Linked DNA regions of Microterricola viridarii. The protein of the gene in region 1 binds, or shares a complex with, the protein of each later gene. Links are inferred from orthologs where the notes say so. Each region holds a gene or a part of one and is shown in the gene's direction. Other genes may lie near its edges.

Region 1 (3,055 bases):
TCAACGGCTGGGGAATTCAACCGATCCTGCGCACCGTGCAGGGCGACATCGAGTCGGCGCTGGCCACGATCCTGCAGCGGAATCCGCCCATTCCGCGGCTCACCGTCGCCGGCCGCACGGATGCCGGCGTGCACGCCACCGGCCAGGTCGCGCACCTCGACCTCAGCCCGGAGCAGGCCGACAGCCTGCTCCGCCCACCGCGCGGTCGGAACGCGCGGGCGGCCGACACCGACGCCGCCGCGGCCCTGGCGCGGCGCCTGAACGGCATCCTGGGCCAGCGCGGCGAGATCGTCATCACGGCCGCGAGCATCGCCCCGGAGGGCTTCGACGCCCGCTTCGGCGCGCTCTGGCGCCGCTACGAGTACCGCATCGCCGACGCCGAATCGCTGCGCGACCCGCTGCAGCGCACGCGGACGACGTGGCTGCCCGGCCGGCACGACATCGCCCCAATGGAACAGGTGGCGCAGGCGCTCTGCGGGTTGCACGACTTCGCCGCCTACTGCAAGCCCAAGCCGATGGCCACCACCATCCGCACCCTGCAGACCTTCTCCTGGCGGCGCGACGACGACGGCGTGCTCGTCGCCTCGCTGCAGGCCGATGCCTTCTGCCACAGCATGGTGCGGGCGCTCGTCGGCGGCTGCGTCGCGGTCGGGGAGGGCCGGATGAGCGTCGAGCGCCTGCTCGAGCTGCGCGACGCGAGAGAGCGCACCGCCGCGTTCAAGGTGATGCCCGCGCGCGGGCTCGTGCTGACCCAGGTCGGCTACCCCGATGACGCCGCCCTCGCGCTGCGGGCCGCCGAGACGCGCGCCCACCGCGCGCTCTAGGAGCGGCATCCGCCCGCGAAGCGCCCCCGGCAATCGACCGGGCGAATTGCCTGCAGGCCTCCGACCGTCTAGTATTGATCCTTGGTGTCTCGGCTAGCTGGCCGGGCCCCCGAACGTGAGCCCTCCATCGTTTGTGTTCCATCTGGAACACGCCCGGAGCGGGATTCACGAACACCTCCGTTCGACACAGAAAGCAGCCACTACAGTGACGCGCACTTACACCCCGAAGGCTTCCGAAGTTTCGCGCAGCTGGGTCATCATTGACGCAGCTGACGTCGTTCTCGGCCGTCTCGCAAGCCACGCCGCAGTGATCCTCCGCGGCAAGAACAAGGCGACCTTCACCCCCCACATGGACATGGGTGACTTCGTCATCATCATCAACGCCGACAAGGTCGCCCTCACCGGCGCCAAGCTCGACCAGAAGAAGGCCTACCGCCACTCGGGTTACCCGGGCGGACTGACGGCCGTCACCTACTCCGAGCTGCTCGAGAAGAACCCCGAGCGCGCCGTCGAGAAGGCGATCCGCGGAATGCTGCCGAAGAACTCCATCGGCCGCGCTCAGCTCAAGAAGCTCAAGGTCTACGCAGGCTCCGAGCACCCGCACGCCGCGCAGCAGCCGGTGCCGTACACCCTGACCCAGGTCGCTCAGTAGAGCACCTCGGCCCCAGACTTCTCGACTTCTAAGACAAAGGATTACCACCATCGTGGCTACGATCGCAGACCAGATTGACGCTCCGGAGAGCTACTCCACCGAGACGCCGGCCGAGGCAGCCCCCAAGGCTCCCCGCGCCGTGCTGAACGTTGGCGGCGCAGCCGTCGGCCGTCGCAAGCAGGCCATCGCCCGCGTGCGCCTCGTTCCCGGCTCGGGCACGCTCAGCGTGAACAAGCGCGAGTTCGCCGAGTACTTCCCCAACAAGCTGCACCAGCAGCTCATCACCGACCCCTTCAAGGTGCTCGACCTCGTCGGCGCCTACGACGTGGTCGCCAAGGTCACCGGCGGCGGCCCCTCGGGCCAGGCTGGCGCACTGCGCCTCGCCATCGCGCGTGCACTCAACGAGATCGACCGCGAGAACAACCGCGCGATCCTGAAGAAGGCCGGCTTCCTCACTCGTGACGCACGCGTCATCGAGCGCAAGAAGGCTGGTCTCAAGAAGGCCCGCAAGGCCTCGCAGTTCTCGAAGCGCTAACCGGCGTTTCACAGGGAGTATCAGGCTTTGCCTCGACTCTTTGGCACGGACGGCGTCCGGGGCCTGGCCAACCGTGAACTCACGGCTGACCTGGCCCTGGGCCTCGCCCAGGCCGCTGCAGCGGTGCTCACCAAGGGGCACCACGCAGAAGAACGCGCCGCCTCCGGGCGTCGGCCCGTCGCGGTCGTCGCTCGCGACCCGCGCATATCCGGTGAGTTCCTCACCGCCGCCGTTTCGGCCGGACTTGCCTCCTCTGGCGTCGATGTTCTCGACGCCGGGGTGCTGCCCACTCCCGCCGCGGCCTTCCTGATCGCCGACATCGGCGCAGACTTCGGTGTGATGCTCTCCGCATCGCACAACCCCGCCCCCGACAACGGCATCAAGTTCTTTGCCTTCGGCGGCACCAAGCTTCCGGATGAGGTCGAGGACCGCATCGAGGACTACCTCCACAAGGAGGTGCTGCTGCCCACCGGCGGCGACGTCGGCCGCATCCGCCGGTTCGCGGATGCCGAGGACCGCTACGTCCTGCACCTGCTCAGCACGCTGCCGAACCGCCTCGAGGGCATCCACGTCGTCCTCGACTGTGCGCACGGCGCGGCATCCGGCGTCTCGCCCGAGGTGTTCACCATGGCCGGCGCCACCGTGACGCTGATCGGCGCAGACCCCGACGGCATGAACATCAACGACGGTGTCGGCTCCACGCACCTCGACAACCTGGCCAAGGCCGTGCTCGAGCACGGCGCTGACGTCGGCATCGCCCACGACGGCGACGCGGACCGCTGCCTGGCCGTCGACCACGAGGGCAATATCATCGATGGTGACCAGATCATGGCCATCCTCGCGTTGGCGATGAAGGAACGCGGCCACCTCACCAAGGACACCCTCGTCGCGACGGTGATGAGCAATCTCGGCCTGCGCAAGGCGATGGCCGCCAACGACATCACCATGGTCGAGACCAAGGTCGGCGACCGCTACGTGCTCGAGGAGCTGAACGCCGACGGCCTCGCCCTGGGCGGCGAGCAGTCCGGCCACGTGATCATGACC
Region 2 (3,042 bases), 2.6 Mb from region 1 along the record:
CCGCTTGCGATGGCCGCGGCCACCAGCTGGCCCTTGGAGCCCCAGCGGCGGTAGATCGTGGTCTTCGAGCAGGCGGCGGCGGCCGCCACGGACTCGATCTCGAGCTTGGTGTAGCCGAGTGCGGAGAGCTGCTGCAGCGTGACGCTCAGGATGCGCTGGCCGAGTGCCGTGTCAACGGGGCGGCCCCGTCGGCGCTTCTCCGGTGCGGGGGTGAGTTCGGCTGCCATGGCGATGTCCTCCCTGCTGGGTGCCTGCTGGTGCGCCCGGGTGCGCAGAGGACTCCGCGCGCACGCAGTGGGTTCCACCCCAGTATGGGGGCTATTCGGAGAAGCTGAGGGATCTTCGGGTCAACGATGCGGTGTCGGCCGATTTGCGGGGGCCCGCGGCATCCGTTAGTCTCTACGAAGCCAAAGACCGCTGGTTGTCGCTCCGCAGAAATGCAGAGTGGCCGAAGGCTTGTGAGAACAAGGGCCCGCGCAGGTGTGTGAAGTAGTTTTCAATCGTTGAGATTGTCTCCAGCTCCGTGCGCTTGCGCCGGAGCTTTTTTGTTGCCCCAATCCGGGCGGTCTGGGTGCACATCGCTTCCGCGGTGTGTGACGTAGACATATAGGAGTAGGCCATGGCGAACAAGGAAGCCACGGTTGCCGAGCTCACGAACCTGTTCGAGACCTCGACCGCCGTTCTGCTGACCGAATACCGCGGCCTGACGGTTGCCCAGCTCAAGCAGCTGCGCGGCAACATCCGTCAGGACGCGAACTACGCCGTGGTGAAGAACACGCTGACCAAGATCGCCGCGAACAACGCGGGGATCACGACGCTGGATGCCGACCTCGTCGGCCCGTCCGCCGTCGCCTTCGTGCACGGCGACTTCGTCGCCGCTGCCAAGGCAGTCCGTGACTTCGCCAAGGTAAACCCGAATCTTGTGATCAAGGCCGGCGTCTTCGAGGGCAAGGCCCTCAACGCCGACGAGGTCAACAAGTACGCCTCGCTCGAGAGCCGCGAGGTTCTGCTTGCGAAGGCAGCGGGAATGATGAAGGCGACGATGGGCAAGGCTGCCGCCACCATCGACGCGCTTCGCGAAAAGCTGGAGACCTCGGCCGCGTAAGCGCCCGACGTTCTCGTTCCACAACACCAAGAAATTTAGGAGATACATCATGGCGAAGCTCACCACTGACGAACTGCTCGAGCAGTTTTCCGGCCTGACGCTTGTCGAGCTCAGCGAGTTCGTGAAGGCGTTCGAAGAGAAGTTCGAGGTCACCGCGGCCGCTCCCGTCGCTGCTGCCGGTGGCGCTGGCGCTGCTGCTGAAGAGGTTGAGGAGAAGGACTCCTTCGACGTCATCCTCGAGGCTGCTGGCGACAAGAAGATCCAGGTCATCAAGACCGTCCGCGAGCTCACCTCGCTCGGCCTTGGCGAGGCCAAGGCTGTCGTCGATGGCGCCCCCAAGGCTGTCCTCGAAGGCGCCAACAAGGAGACCGCCGAGAAGGCAAAGGCTGCCCTCGAAGAGGCCGGCGCAACCGTCACCCTCAAGTAATTTGCGCCCGGCTCGCCGGGCACAAACTGCTGCGTGACGCGCCGTCTCGCGGAGTTTTCGAACTCCATCGAGTCACGCTCCCGCAATTTCGGACGCGGTCTCCTGCCAGTACGAGGTCTCTGACCTCATTACCCAGGTATTCCGCGTTCCGAGGGCGTCGCCCCCGAAACGGGGCGGCGCCCTTTTGCGTTTCTCTGGGTCGCGTTCTCGCGGCCCGGTGCACGACGCGTGAGGAGCCGTCGATGGATGCCTGAGGCATCCGCCCTGCCACTCGGCAGTGTCGGCAACCCCGCGTCCAATCTGACGCGCCCGCTCGCCTCGGCGAGCCCGCGCGGCTGTGCTCTGCACCCACATCGTGGTGGACGCGCACACAGAAAGCACCACCCCGTGAATACACGAAACACCACCTGGCGAGCATTCGCCGCAGCGCTCGGCGGACTCCTCGCCGAGGCATACCTCTCCGGTGACGGAAGCCTGGCCGAGAGCCACCCGCCGGATATGTACCGGAGCCACCTGGCGCAGTCAGCCACCTGGATCCGGTAGTCCACCCACTAGGAATGCCCCGACACGCCAGTCGGGGCATTCGCCTTCTCCGGCAGCCCGCAGAAACGTCATAGGCGAATTTCTGTATACCAAATCTGCTACCGTCGCCATCAGAGCTCCGCTCGCGGTGGGCTCCAACACATTCGATGACGAACTGGAGATGGTTGTGACCAAGCAGGCGACGAGTACCGTTGGGCGCGATGGCGCGATTTTGGCCGTGACCGAGGGGTGGTCGAACGGGCTCGCCCTCGTGGACCCGAGCGAGGGTGGCGTGGGCGTCGTCGCCAGGATCGAGGTCGGGATCGCCCCCTGGGCGGTCGCGGTCCACGAGCCGAGTGCCCGCGCATACGTCTCGACGGCAGAGGGCCTCGCGGTGGTGGACCTCGACGGGCGCGTCCGCATTGCGCTCGTCCCGTTCCTCGACCAGGCCGAGCGTTTCGAGTACGGCGAGGAGCGCCCGGGCGGCACAGGGGTCGTCGTGACCCCGGACGGGCTGACCGTGTACGTCGGGGTGAGCCGCGAGGGCCGGGAGTCCTCCGTTGAGGTGTTCGACACGGCCAGCGGCGCCTTCGTGCGGTCGCTCGACGTCGGCCTCCGCCCGTTCGACGTGCAGATCTCCCCGAGCGGGCACGAGGTCTACACGATCGACCACGACTCCTTCACCGTGCACACGATTCGCCTGGCCGATCACGAAGTGGTGCGGGCCGTGGTCGCGCCGTACGGCGTCGAGGGCGGGCTGCTCTCGCACCAGAAGCCGCACTACGCCGCCGTGTCGGCAGACGGCCGGCTCTACATGCCCTATCAGGGCAAGGGGCTCGTCATCTTCGACCCCGCGACGCAGGAGTACGAGACCCGGGAGATGACCGGCGACACCCACCAGCACGGCGTCGGGCTCACCGTCGACGGCCGGCTGCTCGTCGTCGGGGTCGGGGCCGTCGGGGGAGCGACGTGCGGCCCCAGCCTGACG

The links.
Region 2: rplM (region 1) and rplL share a complex: the UniProt entries of both Escherichia coli proteins name them as parts of the 50S ribosomal subunit. The link is inferred for Microterricola viridarii from one-to-one orthologs.

Annotation. Positions count from the first base shown.
Region 1 is NZ_LT629742.1:1,092,998-1,096,052, forward strand. Bases 14-2,752 are described here. They hold rplM (50S ribosomal protein L13), read left to right. Parts: upstream 14-1,029; coding sequence 1,030-1,476; downstream 1,477-2,752. Other genes in these bases: truA (tRNA pseudouridine(38-40) synthase TruA), read left to right, coding at 14-824; rpsI (30S ribosomal protein S9), read left to right, coding at 1,529-2,011; glmM (phosphoglucosamine mutase), read left to right, coding at 2,039-2,752. Also shown: more of truA, read left to right, coding at 1-13; more of glmM, read left to right, coding at 2,753-3,055. UniProt on the Escherichia coli protein: This protein is one of the early assembly proteins of the 50S ribosomal subunit, although it is not seen to bind rRNA by itself. It is important during the early stages of 50S assembly.
Region 2 is NZ_LT629742.1:3,717,220-3,720,261, reverse strand. What follows is about bases 118-2,843. They hold rplL (50S ribosomal protein L7/L12), read left to right. Parts: upstream 118-1,154; coding sequence 1,155-1,532; downstream 1,533-2,843. Other genes in these bases: BLT62_RS17070 (YncE family protein), read left to right, coding at 2,236-2,843; BLT62_RS17795 (hypothetical protein), read left to right, coding at 1,920-2,075; rplJ (50S ribosomal protein L10), read left to right, coding at 620-1,105; BLT62_RS17085 (TetR/AcrR family transcriptional regulator), read right to left, coding at 118-227. In the rest of the region: more of BLT62_RS17085, read right to left, coding at 1-117; more of BLT62_RS17070, read left to right, coding at 2,844-3,042. UniProt on the Escherichia coli protein: The binding site for several of the GTPase factors involved in protein synthesis (IF-2, EF-Tu, EF-G and RF3). Is thus essential for accurate translation.